3 regions of the Promicromonospora sukumoe genome follow, and region 1 is predicted to be linked to each of the others. Evidence: riboswitches for the same ligand, from Rfam matches in the RefSeq annotation. Region 1 holds a riboswitch; each other region holds the start of a gene.
The links. Region 1 has a riboswitch for S-adenosylmethionine ahead of FHX71_RS12045 (LLM class flavin-dependent oxidoreductase). Riboswitches for the same ligand answer to the same signal wherever they lie in the genome.

Region 1 (3,614 bases):
ACGGTCGCCTCGGGCAGGTACCGGTAGGTGACGTCGTCGAGGTAGGCGGCGCCGGTGTGCTCGGCGTAGCCGGGCGCCCAGTCGTAGTCGTCGCGCTTGTCGAAGCTGATCTCCTGCCCGGCGGTCCAGTCGGCCACGGTGAACGGGCCGGTGCCGACCAGCTCGTCGGTGGGCTGGCACAGGTCGCCGTCCGCCTTCAGGGAGGCGGGCGCCAGCACCGAGGCACCGATGGAGGCGACGGAGTCGAGGAACGCGGCGTCGGGCTGCGCGAGCGTGACCACGAGGGTGTGGTCGTCGGTGGCCTCGGCGTTGTCGTACGCCGCGAAGGCGGCGCGGCTGTTCAGCGTGGAGTCCTCGGCGGTGATGGCGTCGTAGTTCTGCTTGACGACGTCGGCCGTCAGATCCGTGCCGTCCGAGAAGGTGACGCCGTCGCGCAGGGTGAACGTGTAGACGGTCTCGTCGTCCGAGATCTCCCACTCCTCGGCGAGCCACGGCGTGTAGCTGCCGTCGGCCGCCTTGCCCACCAGCGACTCGGCGTAGTTGCGGATGATCGGGTACGAGTTCTGCTGGCCGGAGCGCTGCGGGTTGTAGCAGACGGGCTCGACGCTGACGCCCCAGGTCAGCGAGCCGCCGGCGACCGGGTCGCCGGCCGGCTCCGCTCCGCCGGTCGAGGCGGCGGAGCCCGTCGAGCAGGCGGCCAGGGTCAGGGCGAGGGCGGCGACGGCGACGGGAGCGGCGAGGCGGCGGGCGGCGGGCAGGCGCGGGGCGCGGGGAAAGGGCATGGCGGTGCTTCCTGTTCGTACGGCAGGGAAAGAGGGGGTCGGACGGCGGACGGCGCGGCGCCGTCAGGCGGTGGTGAGCTGCGCGGCGGGCTCGGTCGGGGCGGCGGCCCGGCGCAGCGCGGGCACGAGCCCGTCCGCGACCCAGCGCGTCTCCTCGAGGTTGGGGAAGCCGGAGACGATGAACTCCTCGACGCCGAGGCGGCGGTACTCGGCGAACCGGGCGGCGACGTCCTCGAAGGAGCCGACGAAGCCGAGCGCGGGGCCGCCGGCCACGAGGCCGAAGCCGCCCCAGATGCCGGGTGCGACCCACAAGCTCTCCGGGCGGGTGACGTCCGCCGCGGCCAGGTGCGCCTGGCCGCGCTGCTGGCCCACGGACTGGCGGGCGAGCAGCGACTCGCGCAGCCGGGCCTGCGTGGCCGGGTCCACGCCGTCGAGCAGCGCGAGGGCGGCCCGCTCGGCCTCCTCGTGCGTGTCCCGCACCAGGATCCAGGCGCGGACGCCGAACCGTGCCGTGCGCCCCTGGGCGGCCGCGAGCCCGCGGATCCACTCGATCTTCTCGGCGAGCTGGTCCAGCGGTTCGAGCCAGGACAGGTACACGTCGGCGTGCTGCGCGGCGACGTCGCCCGCGTACGACGACGACCCGCCGAACCACACCTCGGGGGTGGCCGGGATGCCGAGGCCGCGGCCGCCGGCCCGCTCCAGCCGGCCCTCGCGGACGGTGTAGTGCTTCCCGGCGCGGTCGACGGTCTCGCCGCGGAACAGCGCCCGGTAGATGTCGAGGAACTCGTCGGTGCGGGCGTACTGGTCGGCCTTGTCGCCGAGGTCGCCGTGCAGCCAGGCCTCGGCCCCGGGCTCGCCGGTGACCACGTTGAGCGCCAGCCGCCCGCCCGAGACCCGCTGGAGGGTGGCGGCGCGGTGCGCGGTGTAGGCGGGCGTGGTCGTGCGCGGGTGCAGCGCGACGAGGAACCGCAGGTCCCGGGTGACGGCCGCGAGCGCCGAGGCGACGACCCACGGGTCCTCGCAGTAGGAGCCGGTGGGCACCAGCACGGAGTCGAACCCGGCCTCCTCGACCGCGAGGGCGACCTGCGTGAGGTAGGACAGGGTGGGCGGGCGGAACGGCGAGCGCGGGGCCTCGCCGTCGACGCGGTGCACGTTGGTGCCGCCGCGCAGGACGTCGCGGGACTCCCCCGCGGTGGGCAGGTACCAGTGCAGGCGTGGGGTGCTGTCGCTCATCGTTCTTCCGTTCTCCGGGACGTGCCCGGTCCGCGCTTGCCGCACGACGCGCGTGCGGCCTGGTCGTCACCCGGAGCACCCCGCCGCGAAGGAGGGTTGCTGCCCGACCAGCCGGGGCTTGTCGTCGGGACTCATGACCACATGACCGTCGGCGTGCGCTGTGGCACGTCGACGGCCGGGAATGTAAGGACGGAACGGACCTTCGTCAACGATTCCGGCGGATGTCTCGGATGGTGGATCAGGTGCGGGTGCGCAGCCGGCCGAGAACGGTCCAGCCGATCATGCGGGCGAGCCGCACGGGTCCGTAGCGGACGCCGGCCGTGAACGGGGCCTCGCCGCGCAGCGAGACCTCGGCGCCGCCGTCGGCGTAGATGACCTGGCCGGTGATGAAACCGGCGTCGGGCGTCAGGAGCCAGGCGATGGTCGCGGCGACCGGTTCGACGGGGCCGGGCAGGCCGAGCGGCTGCGGCAGGGCGTCGCGCAGCACGCGGACGCTCGCGGGGTCGGCGAGCAGGGTGCGGCGGGCAGTCCCGGTCTCGACGATGCCCGGGGCGACGGCGTTCAGCGGGATGCCGGCGCCCGCCCACTCGTCGCGGACGGCGGTGCGGCGCAGCCACCGGTTCAGAGCGATCTTGGTCGAGCGGTAGACCACGCCGCCGCGTCCGCGCGCGGCCATCCGGTCGGCGACGGCCAGGGCGCGGGGCTCGTCGCCGGCGAGGCAGGCGTCGACCAGGTCGGCCTCCCCCGCGGAGAGCGAGGACGCGGAGCTGACGACGACGGCGCGCGGCGCGGGCCGGCGGGCCAGGTCGGCGCGCAGCGCGGTGAGCAGGGCGACGGTGCCGAAGTAGTTGAGGCCGACGGCGACGCGGCCCTCCGGGCTGCCGGCGACGAGCGCGACGCCGTCGAGGCCGTCGGGGGCCAGGACCCTCACCTGCTCGATCGCGGCGGCGCGGCCGGTGGCGGTGGTCAGGTCCGCGCGGACGTCGGCCGCCTCGGTGATCCCGCACCGCACGACGCGGGCGCCGTCGTCCGCGAGCCGGGCGGCGACCGCGGCGCCGATGCCGGAGTCGGTGCCGGTCACCACGTAGGTGCGGCCGGTGTGCTGGGTCATGGGTCTCTCCTCGGTCGCGGTTAAGTGCACTAGTGCATCAATACACTAGTGCACCGGTTCCGCTAGGCTGGGGCGATGACCAAGGAGCCCGGCATCCGCGAGCGCAAGCGCGCCGAGACCCGCCGCGCGCTGGTCGGCGCGGCCACGGAGCTGTTCCTCGACCGCGGGGTCGCCGCGACGTCGGTCGACGACATCGCGGCGCGGGCCGGCGTCGCGCGCCGCACCTTCTTCCTGCACTTCCCGGCCAAGGAGGACGTGCTCTTCCACTACCTGGAGGGCCACGTGCGGCGGGCGGTGCGGGCGCTCGACGACCTGCCGGACGGCGCCGGCACGGCCCAGGGCGTCGACGCCATCCTGGCGACGCTGGTCGACCTCTTCGACGACCCCGAGGCGCGCACGGACGAGCTCGCGGGCCTGCGGGCCGAGCTCGTCACCGCGTCGCACGGCCTGCCGGCGTCGCTGGTCGTGCGGCTGCAGCGGGCGCAGAC
Region 2 (3,614 bases), on a different contig from region 1:
CGGCGAGGGCGCTCGCGCTCTGGGCGGCGACCCGCACCGGCAGCGTCTCCAGGCCCTTGAGCAGGGTCCACGCGTTGAACGGCGAGAGCGACGGCCCCGTGTTGCGGATGAACGTCTGCACGGGCCCGGTGATGTAGTCGGTCGAGCCGAGGATCGCGCCGCCCAGCACGCGGCCCTGCCCGTCGATGTGCTTGGTCGCCGAGTAGACGACGACGTCGGCGCCGAGCTCCAGCGGCTTCTGCAGCAGCGGCGTCGCGAACACGTTGTCGAGCACCACGGTCGCCCCGGCGGCGTGCGCCAGGTCCACGACGGCGCGCACGTCCACGATGTCCTGCATCGGGTTGGACGGCGTCTCGAAGAACACCACGTCCGCGGGCGTGGCCAGGGCCTCCTCCCACTGGGAGAGCACGTGCCCGTCCACGTAGTCGGTGCGCACGCCCCACTTCTTGAAGATCTCCTCGAAGATCACCACGCTGGACCCGAACAGCGCCCGGGCCGCCACGATCCGCGAGCCCGACTCGACGAGCGCGGCCAGTGACGTGAACACCGCCGACATGCCGGTCGCGGTCGCGTAGCAGGCGTCGGCGCCCTCGAGCTGGCGCAGCCGCTCCTCGAAGGTGTGCACCGTCGGGTTGCCGTAGCGCGAGTAGACGAACCGGTCGACGTCGCCCTTGAAGGCGGCCTCGGCCTCGGCGGCGTTGTCGTAGACGTAGCCCTGCGTGAGGAACAGCGCCTCGCTGGTCTCCTGGAACTCGCTGCGCTGGTGGCCGCCGCGCACGGCGAGGGTCGCCGGGCGGACGCCGTCGGGCAGGGGCTTGCGGCCGGAACCGCCCGGGTTCGCGTCGGGCGGGTACGCACCGGTGACGGTCACGCGGGGCCCGCCGTCCACGGCAGGCCGGCGACCTTCCAGCCCTGCTGGTCGCGGACGCCGTCCACGCCGGGCGCGCCCTCGAAGCCCTCCAGCACGTTGTACGACGGCGCGATGCCGGACGACGTCGCGAGCCGCGCCGCGGCGATCGAGCGCTGGCCGGAGCGGCACAGGAAGACGATGGGCCCGTCGGAGACGCCGGCCGACCGGAGCTCCTCCAGGAACCGCGGGTTGGGCACGCCGCCGGCCTGCACCCACTCGGCGAACACGGGCTGCTTCTCCAGCGACGCGGTGTCCGGGATGCCGATCGCGCGCCACTCGCCCTCGGTGCGGACGTCCACCAGGGTGGCCGTCGGGTCGCCGGCGAGCAGGTCCCAGGCCTGCTGGGGCGTGATGTCACCGGCGTAGCCCTGGGCCGGCCGTGCCTCGATGCGCGCGGGGTCGCTCATGATGCTCCTCCATCGGTCGTGGCGGTAGCACCCTCGTCCGTCCTCCGCTGCTGCGGGGAACGCTGGGTTGCTGCGGCGTCGTCGTGCCACGTCACTCGGCCGCTCGGGATGGTCGCTGACAACCCTACGACATGTGTCCGGTGGGTGGAACAGTGTCTCGACAGGCAACCCGACCAATCCGGTAGGGAAGCCGGTTCTCGCTCCGGTGACGACGATGCCAGGCCCCGACCAGCAGGTGGGACCAGCATCTGAGACATGCGTTGACAGGGGTTTTGCCCGCAGCACAGGATGTCCGCAGGTCATGAGTGCCAGCGTCAAGCCCCGGCTCGCTGGCCGGCAACCCTCCCTCCGCGGTGGGGTGCCCCGGGTGACGACCAGGCCGTGCGCACCCGCGTGCGGCAAGCGCGGGGGAACCTCCCCCAGGACTGTGCTGGAGGACGCCATGTCTGCTCCCACTCTCAGCCGTGCCACCGCGGTGACCGACCTCGCCCCGCTGCGCCCCGTCGTCGGCGGCGGCACGCTCGTCCCGCTCGTGGACGGCACCCAGGTCTCGTACGCGAACCTCGACGTCGCCGCGTCCGCCCCGGCCCTGCAGGCCGTCGCCGACCGCGTCACCCAGGTGCTGCCCCTGTACGCCAGCGTGCACCGCGGCGCGGGCTACCTCTCCCAGGTGAGCACGGCGCTCTACGAGACCGCCCGGCGCACCATCGGGGCCTTCGTCGGCGCCCGCGAGGACGACCTGACGATCATCACCCGGAACACCACCGACTCCCTCAACCTCCTCGCCGGCTGCGTCCCCGCGCAGGCCGACGGCGAGCCCGGCCGCGTGCTGGTGCTCGACGTCGAGCACCACGCGAACCTGCTGCCCTGGCAGCGCACCACCGGCGCGACCGTGCTGACCGGCGGCGCGACCGTCGCCGAGACCGTCGCCCAGATCCGGGAGGAGCTGGCCGACGCCGCGGAGGACCGGCCGTACGCCCTCCTGGCCCTGACCGGCGCGTCGAACGTGACGGGGGAGTCCCTCCCGATCGGCGAGATCGTCGCCGTCGCCCACGAGTTCGGGACGCGCGTCGCGCTCGACGGCGCCCAGCTCGTGCCGCACCGCCGCATCTCCCTGGAGTCCACCGGCGTGGACTACCTCGCCTTCTCCGGGCACAAGACCTACGCCCCGTTCGGCGCCGGCGTGCTGGTGGGCCGCCGCGACTGGCTCGACGCCGGCACGCCGTACCTCGCGGGCGGCGGCGCCGTCCGGCGGGTGCGCGTCGGCGGCACCGACTGGCACGAGGGGCCCGCCCGCCACGAGGCCGGCTCGCCCAACGTCATCGGCGCCGTCGCGCTCGCCGCGGCCTGCGAGGAGCTGGCCGCGCTGGACGCGGCCGAGGTCGTCGCCCACGAGAACACGCTTCGCCGCCGGCTCGTGTCGGGGCTCGAGGCGATCGACCGCGTCGAGGTCGTGCGGGTCTGGGCCGACGCCGTCGACCCGGTCGGCGTCGTCACCTTCACCGTGACCGGGTACGACCCGGGCCTCGTCGCCGCCTACCTGTCCGCGGAGCACGGCATCGGCGTGCGCGACGGCCGCTTCTGCGCGCACCCGCTGCTCGGCCGGCTCGGCTTCGACGCCGGGGCCGTGCGTGCCTCGGTCGGCGTCGGCACCGCGGGCGAGGAGATCGAGCGCCTGATCGCCGCCGTCGGCAGCCTGGTCGAGGACGGCCCGCAGGCCGGGTACGACGTCGTCGACGGGCTGTGGGTCGTGATCGACGACCCGCGTCCTGTGCCCGAGGGCTCCGGCCTGGCGGGCCTGCTCGCGACGGCCGCCCTGGGCTTCGACGAGGCCTTCGGCTGCCTCCCCGACGAGGACTGACGTGTCAGACGTACAGGTCACCCCGGTGACCTGTACGTCTGACAGCTACAGCGCCAGCGCCAGCGCCACGCAGATGCCGCCCAGCGTGAGGTCCAGGCCGATGCACCACAGGGCCAGCGAACGGTTCACCACGACGTCGCGGCGGTAGTGCACCACATCCCACCCGGCGTGCGCGGCGAGGGCGAGGCCCGCGAGGGCCAGCCCGAGCCGCGGCTCCAGGAACAGGGCCGCGGTCGCGACGCCGAAGTAGCCGGCCATCGCGAGGGCCTGGGGCCAGGTCGCGCGCCGTCCGCGGGCCAGCCCGATGCCGGTCAGGACCAGGCCCACCAGGGCGAACGCGATCCAGCGGGGTGTGTCCAGCAGCTCCGACGCGACGGGGATCACGGACGCCAGCAGCGCGACCAGCCACGCCGTCCAGCGCACGCCGGCCACCGCG
Region 3 (3,614 bases), on a different contig from region 1:
CGGCGCGGCCACCTCGACCCCGGCGACGGCGCCGGGCGGCGCGTCGGCGGGCGCCTCGGGGTCCGGCGCCAGAGAGGGTGGGACGGCGGGTGCCGCCGCGGCGACGCCGGGCGCCGCGATCGTCGCGCCCGCGGCACCGATGCCGAGGACGACGGCGCCGCGCAGCAGGTCGCGCCGCCCGAGCGAGGTGGGACAGCAGTCGGTGGAGCTGTGGTCGTGTTCGTGCACGGTGGGGCCTCCACGGGGTCGGTCACGCTGGTACGGGCCGAATTCACCCGTAGTATCAGCCGCCCCCACGACCCCGGGGTACATCACATCGTGGATATCCCCGACACAAGATGCCGACCCCGCTTCGTTGAGTGCTGGGTATTCGCCCTTCCGGCGCGCGAAAAAGGGCGAATACCCAGCACTCAACGAGGGGGTTAGGCGGCGGCTCGGCCCGTGAGGCCTACGCGGTCCAGGAGGTCCAGGGCCGGGCGGTGCTTGTTGAACGTGTACACGTGCACGCCGGGCGCTCCGGCGTCGAGCACCTCGCGCGCGAGCGCCGCGGAGTACTCGATGCCGTGGGCGTGCTGGGCCTCGGCGTCGACGGCGCCGTCCGGGCCGGTGAGCCGGTCGAGGTCCCGCAGGAGGTCGGCGGGCGCCGCCACGCCGGTGAGCTCCTCGACGCGGCGCAGCCGGCGCGCCTCCGTCGTCGGCAGGACGCCGGCCAGGATCGGGATGGTCACGCCCGCGGCGCGGGCCGCCTCGACGAACCCGGTGTAGGAGTCGGCCCGGTAGAAGAACTGCGTGATTGCGAAGCTCGCGCCCGCCTCCTGCTTCTCCAGGAGCCGCCGCACCTCCTGCTCGCGCGTGGTGCCCGCCCCGGGGTTGCCGTCCGGGAACGTCGCGACGGCGATGGCCAGCGGACGGGCGGCGGAGCGCAGCGCCGTGCTGACGTCGGCGGCGCAGCGCCGCTCCTCGACCTGGCGCAGCAGCCGCACCAGGTCGACGCTGGAGCGCACGCCGTCGGCCGGCGGACGCCAGTCCGGCTCGTCGCGCGGCGGGTCGCCGCGCAGCGCGAGGAAGGACCGCACCCCGGCCTCGAGGAACTCCTCGATCACAGCGGAGACGTCCTCCCGGGAGGCGCCCACGCAGGTCAGGTGGGCCACCGGGAGCACGGGCGTACCGCGCAGCAGCGTCGCGAGCACCTCGCGCGCCGTCGCCCGGTCGCCGCCGGCCGCCCCGTAGGTGACGGAGACGAAGTCCGGGCGGGCCGCCACGAGCCGCTGCGCCGTCTCCCAGAAGTTGGGCGCGGCGTCGGGCCGGCGGGGAGGCATCAGCTCGAACGACACCGTGGGGCGGTGCGGGTGTACCTCGGCGACCATGGCTGCTCCATCGAACCTGGCGTGAGCACCTTACGTCCTCACGCCACGGCCACGAGGCAGGAAGTCGGCAGGTTGCTGCGGTGTCACGGAGCCAGGACTCTCGACCGCTCTGGATGGGATCGCCACCATGCTAAGCGATTGTCCAGCACTGGGACAGAATTCGTCCGGCGGTCGAGACGCCCCGGTCCACGGACCGCGCACCCGCAGCGTCCGCTACTTCACGGACCCCGCCACCAGGCCGCCCACCAGGCGCTTCTCGATGATCATGAACAGGATCACGACGGGCACGATCGCCACCACGGACACCCCGAACACGTAGTGCCACGACGTCTCGTACTGGCCCACGAACTTGGTGAGCGCCACCGACAGCGGCTGGTTGCCCGCCGTCGTCAGCAGCACGAGCGAGGCCGCGAACTCGTTCCAGGAGGCGACGAACGTGAACACGACCGCCGTGACGATCCCCGGCCAGACGAGCGGCAGGTTGATCTTGGTCAGGACGGCGAACGTGCCGGCGCCGTCGAGCTGCGCGGCCTCGTCGACCTCCTTGGGGATGCCCGCGAAGAAGCTGTGCATGATCCAGACGGCGAACGACAGGTTGAACGCCGCGTTGACCAGGATCATCGCGAGCCACGTGTCGAGGATGCCGAGGGCGATGAACTGGCGGAACAGGCCCGACGTGAGCACCGCGGGCTGCACCATCTGGGTCACGATCACGAGGAACAGGAAGACGAGCCGCCCCCGGAACCGGAACCGCGCCGTGTAGTAGGCCGCGGGCAGCGCCACGGCGAGCACGAGCAGCGTGGCGCACAGCGAGATCACCAGGGTGGAGATCAGGTTCTGCGCGAGCGGCGTCTCGGGCGTGGACCACATGGTGACGTAGTTGTCCCAGTGCCACTCGGTGGGGAAGTAGGTGGGGTCGACCGACCTGATCTCGGCCTTCGTCTTCACGGAGCCGAAGAACATGATCAGGTACGGCAGCAGGAACACCACCAGCACCACGAGCCCGGCCAGCACCCGCAGCAGCACGGAGCCAAGTGGCACCTGGTCGGTCGTGTACTTCCGTACCCGCCGCCGGTCGCCCGACGGCGGCCGGGTCGCGTCGCGCGGGGTGGTCCCCGGGTCGGTGATCGTGGTCATCAGACCTCCTCCAGGGGGCGGACGACCCGCACGTAGACGGCGACGATGGCGATGACCACCAGGAACGCGATGACGGACAGCGCGCTGGCCAGGTCGATCTGCCGCTGGTTCTGCATGTACTTGAAGATCATCGTCATGACGGTGTCGGCGTCGTACCCGGGGATGGACCCCGTCATGACGCGCAGGATCGGCAGCGAGTTGAACACGTTGATGATGTTGATCAGCACCGCCACCGAGATCGCGCCGCGGAGCTGCGGGAGCACCACGCTGAAGTAGGTGCGGAACCCGCTGGCGCCGTCGATGCGCGCGGCCTCCACGGTCTCGCCGGGCACCGTCTGGAGCCCGGCGAGGACCGTGTAGGTGGTGAACGGCAGCGACACGAACACGGCCACCGCCATGGCCCACGCGAACGCGGTGCCGGGGTGCCGGGTCCAGCCGTAGCCCTCCGGCGTGCTGATCAGGCCGACGTCCACGAGGAACGAGTTGATGATGCCGAAGTACGGCTCCAGGCCGTAGTGCACCACCAGCGTCGTCATGACCACGCTGGACGCCCACGGCACGATGACGGCCATCCGCACGAGCCGGCGGCCCGGGAACGCCTTGTTCAGCAGTGCCGCGAGCGCCAGCGACCCGATCAGGGTGCAGGCGACGACGACGACCACCCACACGACCGTCCGCCCGAGGATCGGCCAGAAGTACTGGAAGCCGATGACCGTCGCGAAGTTCGCGAGGCCCACTCCCCCGCCGTCGACGCCGCTCTGGCTGATGTCGCGTGTCGAGTTCCAGAACATCAGGCCGACCGGGAACAGGACCACGGTCGCAATGAGTGCGACCGCGGGCCCGATCCACGGCAGGGCCTTCATCAGGTCCTTCACCAAGTTCCCCGTGCTTTCGGTTCGGCGTTACGTGTGGTCAGCCGTGCCGGGCACGGCGGTCCGTCGGGGCGTCAGCCCGCGTCGACCTGCTCCTGGACCTCGGTCAGGACGTCCTGGGCCGACTTCTTCCCGTCGAGCTGGCCGAAGAGCGCCTTGAACGCGGAGTCCGTGGCGGACCAGTCGGGGTTGGTCGTCGGGTAGAACTGCGCGTCGGGCAGCACCTCGAGGAACGGCG

Region 2: another riboswitch for S-adenosylmethionine. It lies ahead of FHX71_RS25080 (aminotransferase class V-fold PLP-dependent enzyme); the one in region 1 lies ahead of FHX71_RS12045 (LLM class flavin-dependent oxidoreductase).
Region 3: another riboswitch for S-adenosylmethionine. It lies ahead of FHX71_RS28465 (methylenetetrahydrofolate reductase); the one in region 1 lies ahead of FHX71_RS12045 (LLM class flavin-dependent oxidoreductase).

What each region holds. Positions count from the first base shown of each region.
Region 1 is NZ_JACGWV010000001.1:2,715,763-2,719,376, forward strand. Features, by position in the region: gene FHX71_RS12040 (ABC transporter substrate-binding protein) at 1-782, opposite strand, end outside; gene FHX71_RS12045 (LLM class flavin-dependent oxidoreductase) at 846-2,015, opposite strand; SAM riboswitch class IV at 2,043-2,154, opposite strand; gene FHX71_RS12050 (SDR family oxidoreductase) at 2,254-3,126, opposite strand; gene FHX71_RS29285 (TetR/AcrR family transcriptional regulator) at 3,202-3,614, shown strand, end outside.
Region 2 is NZ_JACGWV010000003.1:218,357-221,970, forward strand. Features, by position in the region: gene FHX71_RS25070 (O-succinylhomoserine sulfhydrylase) at 1-871, opposite strand, end outside; gene FHX71_RS25075 (rhodanese-like domain-containing protein) at 868-1,317, opposite strand; SAM riboswitch class IV at 1,615-1,728, shown strand; gene FHX71_RS25080 (aminotransferase class V-fold PLP-dependent enzyme) at 1,760-3,178, shown strand; gene FHX71_RS25085 (hypothetical protein) at 3,224-3,614, opposite strand, start outside.
Region 3 is NZ_JACGWV010000004.1:5,934-9,547, reverse strand. Features, by position in the region: gene FHX71_RS28470 (golvesin C-terminal-like domain-containing protein) at 1-228, opposite strand, end outside; gene FHX71_RS28465 (methylenetetrahydrofolate reductase) at 423-1,367, opposite strand; SAM riboswitch class I at 1,372-1,487, opposite strand; gene FHX71_RS28460 (carbohydrate ABC transporter permease) at 1,581-2,504, opposite strand; gene FHX71_RS28455 (carbohydrate ABC transporter permease) at 2,504-3,379, opposite strand; gene FHX71_RS28450 (extracellular solute-binding protein) at 3,451-3,614, opposite strand, start outside.